DNA from 3 places in the Sphingobium sp. LB126 genome. Region 3 is predicted to be linked to each of the others. Evidence: riboswitches for the same ligand, from Rfam matches in the RefSeq annotation. Region 3 holds a riboswitch; each other region holds the start of a gene.
What was found. A riboswitch is a leader RNA that binds a small molecule or an ion and turns the genes downstream of it on or off. The one in region 3 is predicted to bind cobalamin.

Region 1 (4,485 bases), on a different contig from region 3:
TCTGGGCGTCGAGCGCCGCTTCGATGGCCGCGCGGTCAAGGCCCGCCCGGCCGATCACGACAAGGCGGGAGGCGCGTTGCTCGCCTGGCTGCCATTGGCGGTCATAATGGTGCTGGATACGAGGGCCGACGGCCTGGACGACGAGGCGGGCGGGGCGGCCTGCGATCGCGAGGAAGCCTTTCACCCGCAACAGGTCGTGCGCGGCGATGACCTTTGCGAGCGTCGCCAGCACAGGCTCCGGATTGCCGAGTTCGCCCAGGTCGACGATGAAGCTTTCGAAATCGTCATGGTCGTGATCCTCCTCATTGTCGTGATGGGAGGGGCGGGCGTCGATCTGCTCCTCAACGCCTAAGTCGAGGCCGAGCAATATGGCGGGGTCGATCGCGCCCTTCGCCGTACGGATGATGCCGACGCCGCGACGGGTTTGCGGGCCTAAATCGCGTTCCAGCGTGGCGAGAGTATCGGCGTCCACCAGATCGGTCTTGTTGAGCAGGACGAGGTCGGCGCAGGCGAGCTGGTCCTCGAACAGTTCCTCGATCGGGCTGTCATGGTCGAGCGTCGGATCTGCGGCGCGGGCGGCCGTCAGGGCGGCTTCGTCATGGGCGAAACGGCCCGCCGCCAGCGCTTCGGCGTCGATCAGGGCGATCACGCCGTCGACCGTGGCGCGGGTCCGGATGTCGGGCCATTGGAACGCCTTCACCAGCGGCTTGGGCAGCGCCAAGCCGGAGGTTTCGATGATGATGTGGTCGGGCGGCGTCGGGCGGTCGAGCAGGCGCTGCATGGTCGGCAGGAAATCGTCCGCAACGGTGCAGCAGATGCAGCCGTTCGCCAGTTCGATGATGTCCTCGTCCGGGCAGGCTTCGTCGCCGCAGCCCTGTACCAGTGCGCCGTCGACGCCGACGTCCCCGAATTCGTTGATGATGAGGGCGAGGCGGCGGCCGCCCGCATGTTCGATCAGGTGACGGATCAGCGTCGTCTTTCCGGCGCCGAGGAAACCGGTGATGACGGTAGCGGGAACCTTGTTCATGCGGGATTTCCTTGGGGTTCGAGGGTGACTTCGATCTCGTCGAAGCCTTTCCAGCGGTAGATGATCCAGCTTGCCAGCCAGCAGGCGGCGAACAGGCCGATGATGATGAAGCCGAGGCTGTTGAAATGTTCGCCAAGGTCGGCGGCAAGGGTCCAGATGCCGCCGGTGAGGCCGAGCTTGTCGCCCAGCAGTGCGGTTGCCTCGATTCCGCCGATGAGGAGGGCGACCAGTGCCGAGACCAGGGTGATGGTGATGTTGTAATAGAGTTTGCGGATCGGCTTCACGAACGCCCATTGATAGGCGCCCATCATCAGCGCCCCGTCCGCCGTGTCGATCAGCGCCATGCCCGCCGCGAAGAGCAGCGGGAAGATGAGGACGGTGGAGATGGAAAGGCCGCTCGCCGCCTGTCCTGCGGACAGGCCGAGAATGGCGACTTCGGTGGCCGTGTCGAAGCCGAGGCCGAAGAGAAAGCCGAGCGGGGCCATGTGCCAGCTTTGCCTCACCAGCCGGAAAAGCGGACGGAAGATGCGGGCGAGGAAGCCGCGATTGCCGAGGAGAATATCCATGTCTTCATAGATATGGGCGCCGCCGCTACGGACATGGTTGAAGGTCTTCAGAACCGATCTCAGGATGATCAGGTTCATCGCCGCGATGGTGAAGAGGAAGGTGGCGGACACGATCGTCGCGATGGTGCCGCCGATCGCGCCCACGGCCTCGACGCGGGTCAGCGCATTGGCGGCAATGGCGATCGCGACGGCGGCGATCAGGACGATGCCGCTATGGCCGATGGCGAACCAGAAGCCGACCGTCAGCGGGCGCTGGCCGTCCTGCATCAGCTTGCGGGTCACATTGTCGATGGCGGCGATATGATCGGCATCGACGGCATGGCGCAGGCCGAGGCTCCAGGCGAGAAGCGCGGTGCCCAGCATGACCGTGTTGCCGGCGAAGACGATGAAGGCCCAAAGCCAGGCGGCCAGATTCGCGGCGATCAGGGCGGCGAACATGCTCGTCGCGCGACCGCGTGGGAGGCGCGGCGGGACCAGCGCATTGGAAAAGAATGTCATCGGGATCGATCCCCGTAGGCGTCGGCGAAACCGGACGGAAGCTGCCTTCATGCCGGGCGGACGCGCTTGCACCCGGCATGCGGACAGCAGCTCCCGCTGCGTGAAGCGTCGCTCAGACGGAGTACCGTGCCGCGGCCATCCCCTGGACCAAGGCAAGAGCGACCAGACGCAGGCAGGTTTCCTGGCTCGCGGGTCATAGCTTGACACATGGCCTTCCCAGGCCTCGCAGGATTTAGCGTCCGGCCCAGTGGCTGATCCTCTGGCATTTCAGAGAATCGATATGCGTCTCGCTCGCCGCTTACAGTTGCAGGGACAGCCGCGGATTCATCACCGCATTCCCTATTAAGTCCCCTCGCGAGGACACCGGCGCGATCAGTGAAAGCCGGCCGAAGCCAACCTTCGCCCGACTGCATAAAGGCTGATGCGCAGGATGGGAAGGGGGTGCCGGCATCGGGTCGACTTGCCGGATGCGCGGCGGGTGACGCTGACGGTGGAAATGCAAGGGATGCGGACCGGCGGCGCGCTGGAGAAGGCGCGGGGCGGACCGGCGGGGAGCGCGCCGCGTCAAAACGGACGCAGCCGTGCGCTCTGCTTCCTTGTTATCGCATCATGCGCAAAACCGGATTGCGCGCACGATGCTCCAGATTGGGATACGGCCTTCGAAGGCGCGTGATATTGACTCGTTCAATGCATCTCCGCCTTCAGCCGGTCGACCAGTTTTTCGATCTCCCAGGGTTCCAGCACCCAGGTCCGGGTCTTGCGGCCTTCGCGGTGGACGGGTTGGGTCAGCAGGACACGCGCCTGCTCCTTGGCATGGGGCTTGAAGATGGCGAAATGCTGGGCGCAATCGCGGATCGTGCCGATGATCGGCGCCTTGCCGTCAAGGTCGATCATGGTGGCGGGCTGGTCCCAGGGGATGTTGAGCATGCAATATTCCTGTTGTTGAAAGTCAGCGACCCGGTTCGCGAATGATGCAGCGGAACCCGATATGGCTGGTCGAACTGTCCACCGCCTGCGGATGGCGGGCGGCGGGGCGGTAGCGCTGGCAATAGCTTGGCGCGCAGAGATGGGAACCGCCCTTGAGCACTTTTCGCGGCATGGGCACATGGGGATTGGCGGGGTCCAGGCTTTCGCGCTTCGTACCCCCGCGCGGATTGGCGGGAACGCAGCAACTGCCCTTCGCCTTGCGCTCTGGCCTGGGCTGGGCATACCAGTCGGTCGTCCATTCCCAGACATTGCCGATCATGTCGTAGAGGTCATAGCCATTGGGCGCATAGGTCCGGACCGGCGAAGTCCGTTCATAGCCGTCCTCCAGCAAATTGCTGTACGGAAACAGACCCTGCCAGTAATTGGCGAGCATGGCACCCCGAGGCGCCAGTTCATCGCCCCAGGCATAGTCCGCGCCGTCCAGGCCGCCGCGCGCGGCGAATTCCCATTCCGCCTCGGTCGGCAGCGTCTTGCCCGCCCATTTGGCATAGGCCTCCGCATCCTGGAACACGACATGGACCACGGGATGATCCCATAGCGCATCGAGATCGCTGTCGGGTCCGTGGGGATGACGCCAGTCGGTGCCGAAGCTGAAATGCCACCATTGGCTGAAGTCGTGGAGGTCGACGGGCATCGCCGTCCGCTGGAACAGCAGCGATCCGGCCCGCGCCATTTCGGGCGGCATGCCCGGATAATCCTTCGGGTCGGGCGCGATCTCGGCAAAGGTGCGATAGCCGGTGGCCTCGACGAATTCCGCGAACTGGCGGTTGGTGACGGGCGTTTCGTCGATCCAGAAGCTGTCCACGCGGACCTGCCGGACCGGAGCTTCTTCCGGATAGAAGCGGTCGGAGCCCATGGCGAAGGCACCGCCTTCGATAAAGCGCATATCCTGCGTGATGCTGGTCCCGGTGTCGATCATCGGGCGACCATAGCGGCGGATCGGCCGGGTGTATCGGGCAAAAATAGGACGCCGGAAGCGGCAAGGCTCCCGGCGTCCTCATGGGCTGAGCGTCTAGAGCATCGTGCGCAAAAGTGGGAACCGGCTTTGCGCTTAAACGATGCGACAACAAAAACTTAGAGCGCGCGACTTGGGTATGATCTAACGCAGCGCGCTCTAGAAATCCTTGCGGACGGTCACGCCGATCTTGCGCGGGGTGCCGATATTATAGCCGAGCCGTCCCCGGCCGCCCCGTTCGCGGTCCAGCGAATAGAGCGCGTTTTCGTCGAACAGATTGTTGACGTAGAGCGTGACCGACAGGCCGCTGTCCCAGCTTACGCCCGTCGACAGGTTGACCAGATTATAGGCGCCAAGCTTGTAGGAGCCGAAGTTGAAGGCGCCGGTGCCATAGGCTCCGGTGGCCGGGTCATAATAGATGGAGTTGGGGAAGCTGCCCGAGCCTGGTTCCT
Region 2 (4,485 bases), 680 kb from region 3:
TGATCCCTTTCCATTTGAAATAGCTCCACCGCGCCAGCAGATAGAGGAAGGCCAGCGTGGCCAGCACCCCCACCAACAGGAACACGTCGTTGAACGCCAGGATATTCGCCTCCCGCGCGACCTGCTGCCCCAGCAGCACGCCGCCCTCCGCCTGCCGCAGCGCCGGGTCGCCCAGCGTCCGCGCATAGGCGCCCCCCAGTTGTTGCAGCCGCAGCGCCGCTTGCGGATCGGTCGGCAGGATCGACTGCGCCAGCACTTCCGAATGAAAACGTTCGCGGATGATCTGGAAACTGCCCAGCAAGGCCGCCCCGCCGATCCCGCCCAATTGCTGCGATATGCCGAACAGCGCGGAAAAGCTCACGATATGGCTCGGCCCCTTGGCCAGCGCCTGCAATATGCCGCCCATCAACGCCGGGCCCAGGAAATAGATGGCGGCAAAGGCGATCATCGCCTGCGTCCCGTAAAGTTGCGCCGGGCGGGTGAGATTGCTGGCATCGACGTCCAGAAAGGCGGCCGCCGCGATCAGGCCGCAACTGATCATGACCGGCCGCAACAAGTCCGTGGGGTTCAGCGTCACCAGGCTTGCCACCAGTCCGCCGACCGTCGCCAGCGTCACCACGACATAGAAGGAGACCAATTGATCCTGCCCCATGCCGACCACGGCCAACAGCCCGCTGGCGCCGTAATTCTGCTCCGACAGCAGGACGCGCATGCTGGCCGCGATGATGGCGAAGCGGATGATCGCTCCGCTGCCCAGCCAGCGGGTGTTGAGCAACGGATTGGCGCGGTTGTGTTCGACCATCAGCGCCGCGCCCACGAGCAGCAGCGACCCCGCCAGACCATAGCCCAGCCAGGGCGTCGTCCACCATTGAATGCGCCCCTGCACCAGCACCGCGCAAAGCAGCGCCATGCCCGGCGCGAACAGGGCGAAGGTCAGGAAATCGAGTGGTTCGAACGCCTCGATCCGCTCGCTCGGCGGCAGGCGCAGCAGCCACACGCCCGCCAGGCACAGCAGCGTCAGCCCCAGTTCGAACAGGAACAGATTCTGCACGTCGCCATGGATCAGCAGGGCAGGGGATATCACCCGCGCCAGCGGTAGCGCGATCTGCGACATGCCCACGCCCAGCACCATCCCGCCCAACCGCTGGGCCGCCGGCATCGACTGCATGATGTAGAACAGGCAGAGCGTCGACAACCCGCTCGCCACGATCCCGCTCGCCCCGCGCACGATCAGTTCGAACCCGTAACTATGTACGAAGATCTGCGACAGGTTGAGCGCCAGGAATCCGGCCAGCACCATGCGGGCGAAGCGCTGTATGCCGAATTGCTGGCGGAATTTGATGAGCAGCAGGCTCATGCAGATATTGGTCATCGAATAGGCGGCGGTCAGCCAGCCGCCCTCGACGGTGGTGAGGCCCAGCGCGCCCTGTATCTGGGGCAGGTTAGCGGTCAGCAACCCGTTGATGAAGCCGCCCGTCAGCCCCAGCAGCGTACCGATCAGGAAATAACCGATGCGCCGACGGGTGGGGTGATCGGGCGTCGCAGGCGATCCCGGCATCATCGGCCGTTCATGCGGCGCGAACTGATAGTCCGGTGTTGCTCCCGCTGCGCTCAAGCCGCCTCCTCAAGCTGTGCACGAAGCCAGCCGCCAGGCGATTGTTTCCACTTCTTGTCCGGACTGTCTAGTCCCCGCCGTCTTCGGCCCGTTCCATCATCTCCATGAAGTCGCGCGCCGCGTCACGGTCCGCAGGGTCCTCGAACGCATCCTCCAGATCGGGCGCCGCGCCCAGCAGGAACATCAGCGACCACAGCGCGAAGCGCCGCGCCTTGTCCGTTTCCAGCCCGAAATCGACGCGCATATGCTCCAGCCCTGCCGCCAGCGCATCGGGGGTGAGCGCGTCCAGGTCGCGGATGCCGAAATAGCGGTGGAGTTGATCGTCGAAATGCATGGGCCGCCTCTATCCCATCTTCCCATCGCCGCAAAGCTTACCTATGAACGCCCTCGATCGCGCCGGTGTCCCGAAAGGGGCTTAATAGGGAATGGGGTGTAAATCCCCGGCTGTCCCTGCAACTGTAAGCGGTGAGCGAGAGACATATCGATCCTTTCCGGGTGGAAAGGATCAGCCACTGGGCCGGACGCTAAATCCTGCGAGGCCTGGGAAGGCCATGTTTCAAGCGATGACCCGCGAGCCAGGAGACCTGCCGGCGTCTGGTCGCTCTTGCCCTGGTCCAGGGGATGGCCGCGGCACGGTATCTTTCCGTCTGAGCGACGAACGAGCGGTGGAGGCTGCTTCGGTTCGCGTGAGCGGCGCTGATGGCGTCGGCCCGTTCGCGCGCGCCGGTCGTCCTGGACGGCAGGCCTCCCCCGGGCAGTCGCTGACGCCGGAGGATAGTGTTTTGAAAATTGGATTGATGGCCCTGTTGATGGCCGCGGGCGTCACCCAGCCGGTGCTGGCCCAGATGCCCGCTGCCGGGGAAGCGGCGGAAACGAATATCGTCGTCTTCGGCCGGGGCGAGGAAAAGATCGGCGTCGCCCATGCCGCGAGCGAGGGGAGCGTCGGCGGCGCCGACCTGCTCGTGCGTCCGCTGCTGCGCGTCGCCGAACTGCTCGAGGCGGTGCCCGGCCTGGTCGCTGCCCAACATTCGGGCAGCGGCAAGGCCAATCAATATTTCCTGCGCGGCTTCAACCTCGATCATGGATCGGACTTCACGACTTATATCGACGGTGTGCAGATGAATTTCCGCTCGCACGGTCACGGCCAGGGCTATCTCGACCTCAACGGCTTGATCCCGGAGATCGTCGCGCGCGAGGATTTCCGTAAAGGCCCCTATCGCGCCGATGGCGGCGATTTCGCGCTGGCAGGCGCGGCCGCCATGACCACCATCGACGGCTTTGCACGGCCGTGGATCGCCACGGAAGCCGGCTCCTACGGCTCACGCCGTCTGGCGGCGGGCGGCACGATCGAGGGCGTCGGCCCCGGCGCCCTGACGCTGGTGGCGCAGGCCAAGCGCTATGACGGTCCGTGGGAAGAGGCGGAGCATCTGCGCCACTATAGCGGCTTTGCCAAATATCGCCTGCCGCTTGGCGCGGGCGAACTGGACGCGACCCTTCACGCCTATCGCGGCACCTGGCGCCCGACCGAGCAGATTCCCGAACGGATCATCGGCTCTTGGGTCTGCAAGGATATATTCTGCTCGCCCGATGCCTCGGCGCGGGGCGAAACCACGCGGATCGTCGGCAATATCGCCGTCACCCAGCCGGACTGGCGCGCCAATGCCTATGTCCAGTTCTACGACTGGTCGATGTTCAGCAATCCCACCTATGCCGATTCCGATGGCACGAGCGCGCAGATCCGCCAATATGACCGCCGCTGGATCACTGGCTTCACGGCAGCGAAGAACTGGACCGTCGCCCCGACGTTCACTCTCAGCATCGGCACCGAAAACCGCCTCGACCATATCGGCAATGTCGGCGTCGACCGCAGCGCCGACCGGCAATTCCTCTTCTCGCTCGGCCGCTATCATGTCGAGGAACTGTCGGTCGCCCTCTATGGTGAGGCGAACTGGCAACCCTTGCCCGGCCTTCGCCTGATCGGCGGGCTGCGCGGCGATTATTATCATTACAGCGTCCGCGCCGGCGATGCGTCCGCGCAGGCGCTGGGCACGGGCAGCGGCCATGACGGCATCCTTTCGCCCAAGGCGTCAGTCGCCTACCGGGTCACGCCGCATCTGGAATTCTACGCCAATTGGGGCCGGGGCTTCCATTCCAACGACGTGCGCGGCGCGGTCAATGTGGAAACGCCCGTCCCGGTGCTGGTGCGCGGCACCGGCAAGGAACTGGGCGGGCGCATCCAACTTGGCAGCCTCTCGTTCACCGCGACCTATTGGTGGCTGGATGTCGGCAGCGAACTGCGTTTCGTGGGCGACAGCAACGCGGTCGAGCCGACCGGCGCGAGCAGGCGGCGCGGCTATGAACTGGTCGCCTTCTGGCGCCCGTTCCCCTGGCTCGCGCTGGACGGCAACTATACCGCCAGCCATTCGCGCTACGACAATGGCGACCGCATTCCCAACGCCTTCGAAAACGCAGCGTCGGCGGGCGCGGCGATCATCCTGGACCCGTGGGAAGCGAGTATCCGCTTGCGCCATCTCGGCCCCTATCCGCTGATCGAGGACAACAGCATGCGGGACAAGGGAAGCACGGTCGTCAACGCCCGCGCTGCCTGGAAGGGGAAGCGGATCGAGCTTTACGGCGAGTTGCTCAACATCTTCGACAGCCGGGACAAGGACATCGCCTATCATTACGAATCCTATGTTCCCGCTTTCGACAGCGCGCCGGTCGAAGGGCGTCTCAGCCGGGTGATGGAACCGCGCACGCTAAGATTGGGCGCGAAGCTCTATTTCTAGACATGATGGGCTCCTGCCTGCGCAGGAGCCCATCACCTTGACCTTACCGCTTCAGGCCACGGCCTCGGGCAATCCCCAATC
Region 3 (4,485 bases):
TCTATATGGGCCGCGCCGCCGCCGGAGAAATCAGCCGCTCGCTGATCGCCGCCGGGCGCGATCCCGAAACGCCGGTGATGGTGGCGGTCAATGTCTCGCTGCCTCATGAACGGCTGATCCGCGGCAAGCTCTCCGCGCTGGCCTTCCTGGTGCAAACGATCAGCGACGAACACCCGACCCTGCTGCTGATCGGCGAGGCGGTGGCATCCACCCATGTTCCGGCGGACATCGCGGCGGGCGTCGCCGTCAAGGCTTGAGGATCAACCTCTCCAGATCCTCGGGCCGGTTGATATTGGGCAGCACGAACTCCGGCCGCTCGACGATCCGCGCGCCGATCCGCTCCAGCCAGCCATAAATGGAGCGGTTATTCTCCTCGGCCAGATGCGCGTCCAGTTCTGCCGCCAATGAAACGGGCCAGAACCCCGCTAATTGCTGCCCTTTCAGGACCGCCGCGCCATCCCCGATCAACGCTTCCGCCAACCCTTCGGGATAGACCGGAACGTCGCACCCGGTCGTCAGCACCGCGCCATAGCCCCGCGCCGCCGCATGATGCAGCGCCGCGTTCAGCCCGCCCAGCGGCCCCATATCCGGCGCCGGGCGATCCGCCAGCCCGCCCTCGCGCCCGCAGATCACGACGCTTTCCACATGGGGAGCGATGGACGCCGCCGCATGGTCCAGCAAGGTCCGCCCGGCCAGCATCGCCTGCGCCTTGTCGCTACCGAAGCGGCTGGAGCGCCCTCCGGCCAGCACCGCGCCCAGCAATCGCATCCCGTCCCTCCTCAACCCGCTTGGCAGAAGCCCTGCTTTCCCTTATGGCGCGCGGCGCGGACGGGGCAAAGCCTCGACCGCAAAGAAGATCGCGCCGGTGCCCGAAAGGGCTGAAAACGGGAATGCGGTGCGGACGGGCAACCGTCCAATTCCGCGGCTGTCCCTGCAACTGTAAGCGGTGAGCGCGATGCACTTCGGTCGCAAGACCGGCCACTGGACGCCAAGTCCGGGAAGGCGTGCATCGCCGCATTGACCCGCGAGCCAGGAGACCTGCCGGCGCATGGTCGCTCTTGCCCTGGTCCAGGGGTTGGCCAAGGCACGGTGTTTTCCGTCTGAGCGACGAAGCGGCGCAGGGCCGCATCGGTGCGGGGGCGGACACTGGCGTCGGCTGTCCCCTGTCCCGACCGCGCGAGCGGATGCCCTGAGCCATGAAGTCGCAGCGACGCTCAGGGAAACATCATAATGTTGAAAGCCACCATCTCTCTCGCCGCGCTGCTCGCGGCCACGCCCGCCTTCGCGGCTGACGACGCGGATAATGACGCGATCATCGTCACCGCGCTCGGCATCGAACAGCCCCGCGACGAAGTCGGCCAGGCCGTCACCGTCATCGACGCCGACACCATCCGCACCCGCCAGAGCGTCAGCGTCGTCGATCTGCTCGCCACCACGCCGGGCGTCCGCTTCAACCGCAGCGGCAGCCTGGGCGGCGTGACCGGCGTGTCGCTACGCGGCGCGGAAACGACGCAGACGCTGGTGCTGATCGACGGGGTCAAGGTCAACGACACCAGCGGTATCGGCGACATGTATGATTTCGGCGGTCTGCTGACCGGCAATATCCAGCGGATCGAGATATTGCGCGGCTCCAACTCGATCGTCTACGGCAGCCAGGCGATCGGCGGCGTCGTCAACGTCATGACCGGCACGCCCGCCGCCGGTTTCGCGGGCAACGCCTCGGTCGATTACGGCTATCGCGATACATTGAACGCCAAGGCCGATATTTCGGGCAGCAGCGGCATCGCCTCGGGCGGCGTGGGCGTCGCCTATTTCAACACCGACGGCATTTCCGCCGCCGCCAACGGCACGGAAAAGGACGGATACGAGAATATCGCCGCCAACGCCAAGCTGAAGCTGGCCTTCACCGACACGCTCAGCCTCGACCTGCGCGGCTATTATATCCATACCGATCTGGACACCGACAATGGCGTGATCGACAGCACCGCCGACACCGCGAAATCGGATCAATATGTCGGCTATGCCGGCCTCAACCTCGCCCTGTTCGACGGCAGGCTCACCAATCGCGCGGCCGTCACCTGGTTCCGCATGGATCGCGACTATACGTCCGCGTTCGGGCCTTACGGCTATTCGGGCACCAATCTGCGCTTCGAATATGAAGGCGTCTATCAGCCGGTCGATCAGGCCAGGCTGATCTTCGGCTATGAACATGAGCGGCCGGATTATGACTTCTCCGGCTTCGGTTCGACCGAAAGCCACAAGGCCGATATCGACAGCGTCTATGCGCTCGCGGTCGTGAAGCCCTTTACTGGGCTCGCCGTCACCGGCGGCGTGCGGCATGACGATCACAGCCAGTTCGGCGGCGCGACGACCTTCGGCGCCAATGCGAACTACACGCCCAACAACGGCGCGACCAATTTCCGCGCCAGCTATGGCGAAGGGTTCAAGGCGCCCTCGCTCTACCAGCTTTACGGCACCGATGTCGGCAATGCCGGCCTGCGCCCGGAACGGTCGAAAAGCTATGATATCGGCTTCGACCAGCGGCTGGGCGGCGACCGGGCGATCCTTTCCGTCACGGCTTTCCGCCGCGTCACGAAGGACCAGATCAATTACGACTATTCGATCGGCCTCTATGGCGGGTACAACAATATCGACCGCACCCGCGCCAAGGGGGTGGAGGCGATGCTGACCCTGAAGCCGGTCGACGCGCTGACCGTCACGGCCGCCTACAGCTATGTCGATGCGCGCGACCGCGACACCGGCGCCCGGCTGCCGCGCCGCGCGGCCAATGCGGTCAGCGTCTCGGCGGATTATGTCTGGCCCTTCGGCCTCACGACCGGCGCGACCGTGACGATGGTGGGCGACAGCTTCAACGACGCGACCAACCTGGTCCGGCTGGACGGCTATGCCCTGGCCAATGTCCGGGCGTCCTTCCCGATCCTGGAGAATCTGGAAATCTACGGCCGCATCGACAATCTCACCGATGCGAAATATGCCACGGTCTATGGCTATGGCACTTATGGCCGCTCGGCCTATGGCGGCGTGCGTGTCCGCTTCTGACGGACACCTAACGGCGTGGCGCAGCGTTCACCTGCGCCACGCCTTTGTGCGCGGAGCCGTCGATCTGTGCCACGCCTTTATGCGTGACGCCGTCGATCTGCGCCACGATGGAGCGGACGGCCTCGACATAGGCGGGGCCGCCGCACACCGTCCACGCCTGCGGCACGCGGATGCGCGGGATCGCGCGCAGGATCGGATGGTGCAGCATTTCCGTCCCCTGATCGACGACCTGTTCGCTGCCGCTCTCGACGATCAGCCAGTCCGGCTGGGCCGCGATCATCTCTTCCAGCGAGACTTGCGAGAGCGCCGGTTTCCCCAACTTCCCCGCCAGATTCACCAGCCCCGCGCGCTTCATCATGTCGTCGACCAGCGTGCCCGTCCCGGTCATATAGCCGCGCCGCTGATAATAGGCCGCCACCCCGCCGCGCTTCGCCCGGGGCAGCGCTGCCAACTCGCGATTCATCTTCGCGATCATCGCCTCGCCCCGTTCGGGATGGCCGACCGCCGCCGCGACCTGCCGGATCTGCGCCAGGATCATGGCATAGCTGTCCGCGCTTGCCAGTCCCAAAGTTCGCCATTGTCCCGGAGGTGCGCCTACCACGCCCTCTCCGGAGGGAAAGCCGACCAGCAGATCGGGCCGGATCGCCAGCACTTCCTCGGCCGGGCGTTTCAGGGTCCGGAAGCCCCGCGCCTTGCCGACCGCCGCCGACACTTCCGGATCATGGCCATAGGGGCTGAGCGCCGCGATCTGCCCCGGATCGGCCAGCGCCAGCACATATTGATCGGCGCAGACGTTGAGCGACACGATCCGCTTGGGCGGCGTGGGTGCGGCGCCGGTCAGCGTAAGCGCGCAGAGCACCGTGGTGATTATTCTACGCCGCATGTCTTCTCTGATATTCGCTCCGATAGACCACCGTGCTCCTGCGAAGGCAGGAGCCCAGTTCAAACGGCGGGCCTGGACTCCTGCCTTCGCAGGAGCACGGAGCGCCGGAGGAGACGCTGTAGCAAGCATCGGGAGGCGCGCAAGCCATGAGCGCCCGCCGCCACCCGCTGCTGATCCCCGCGCTGATCGCGCTCGCCCTGATCGCCGCCCTCGGCTCCCTCACCCTCGGCGCCGTGCCGCTCTCTCCCCCGCGCATCCTCGCGGTCCTGACCGGCGGCGGCGATGCGATCGCCCGTGCCATCCTCCTCGACCTGCGCCTGCCGCGCATGCTGCTTGGCCTCATCGTCGGCGCCATGCTCGGCCTGTCGGGCGCTGCGCTTCAGGGCTATCTGCGCAACCCGCTGGCCGAACCTTCGGTACTGGGCGCATCCAATGCCGCGGCCCTCGGCGCCGTCTGCGCGCTCTATTTCGGATTGGCGCAGCTTCACCCGCTGGCGCTCCCCGCGCTCGCCATCGCGACCAGCCTGATCGGTATCGGCGCG

Region 1: linked by a shared signal. The riboswitch ahead of CAF53_RS18435 (HoxN/HupN/NixA family nickel/cobalt transporter) and the one ahead of CAF53_RS05990 (TonB-dependent receptor) in region 3 are both predicted to bind cobalamin.
Region 2: linked by a shared signal. The riboswitch ahead of CAF53_RS09300 (TonB-dependent receptor) and the one ahead of CAF53_RS05990 (TonB-dependent receptor) in region 3 are both predicted to bind cobalamin.

Annotation. Positions count from the first base shown of each region.
Region 1 covers NZ_NETV01000002.1:485,619-490,103, forward strand. Annotated here, with positions in the region: gene cobW (cobalamin biosynthesis protein CobW) at 1-1,027, opposite strand, end outside; gene CAF53_RS18435 (HoxN/HupN/NixA family nickel/cobalt transporter) at 1,024-2,091, opposite strand; cobalamin riboswitch at 2,245-2,474, opposite strand; gene CAF53_RS18445 (hypothetical protein) at 2,776-3,018, opposite strand; gene CAF53_RS18450 (formylglycine-generating enzyme family protein) at 3,041-3,964, opposite strand; gene CAF53_RS18455 (TonB-dependent receptor) at 4,193-4,485, opposite strand, start outside.
Region 2 covers NZ_NETV01000001.1:1,907,218-1,911,702, forward strand. Annotated here, with positions in the region: gene CAF53_RS09290 (MFS transporter) at 1-1,615, opposite strand, end outside; gene CAF53_RS09295 (hypothetical protein) at 1,683-1,949, opposite strand; cobalamin riboswitch at 1,996-2,222, shown strand; gene CAF53_RS09300 (TonB-dependent receptor) at 2,461-4,404, shown strand; gene ung (uracil-DNA glycosylase) at 4,456-4,485, opposite strand, start outside.
Region 3 covers NZ_NETV01000001.1:1,223,048-1,227,532, reverse strand. Annotated here, with positions in the region: gene cobA (uroporphyrinogen-III C-methyltransferase) at 1-257, shown strand, start outside; gene CAF53_RS05995 (molybdenum cofactor guanylyltransferase) at 247-768, opposite strand; cobalamin riboswitch at 847-1,061, shown strand; gene CAF53_RS05990 (TonB-dependent receptor) at 1,231-3,060, shown strand; gene CAF53_RS05985 (ABC transporter substrate-binding protein) at 3,068-3,943, opposite strand; gene CAF53_RS05980 (iron ABC transporter permease) at 4,090-4,485, shown strand, end outside.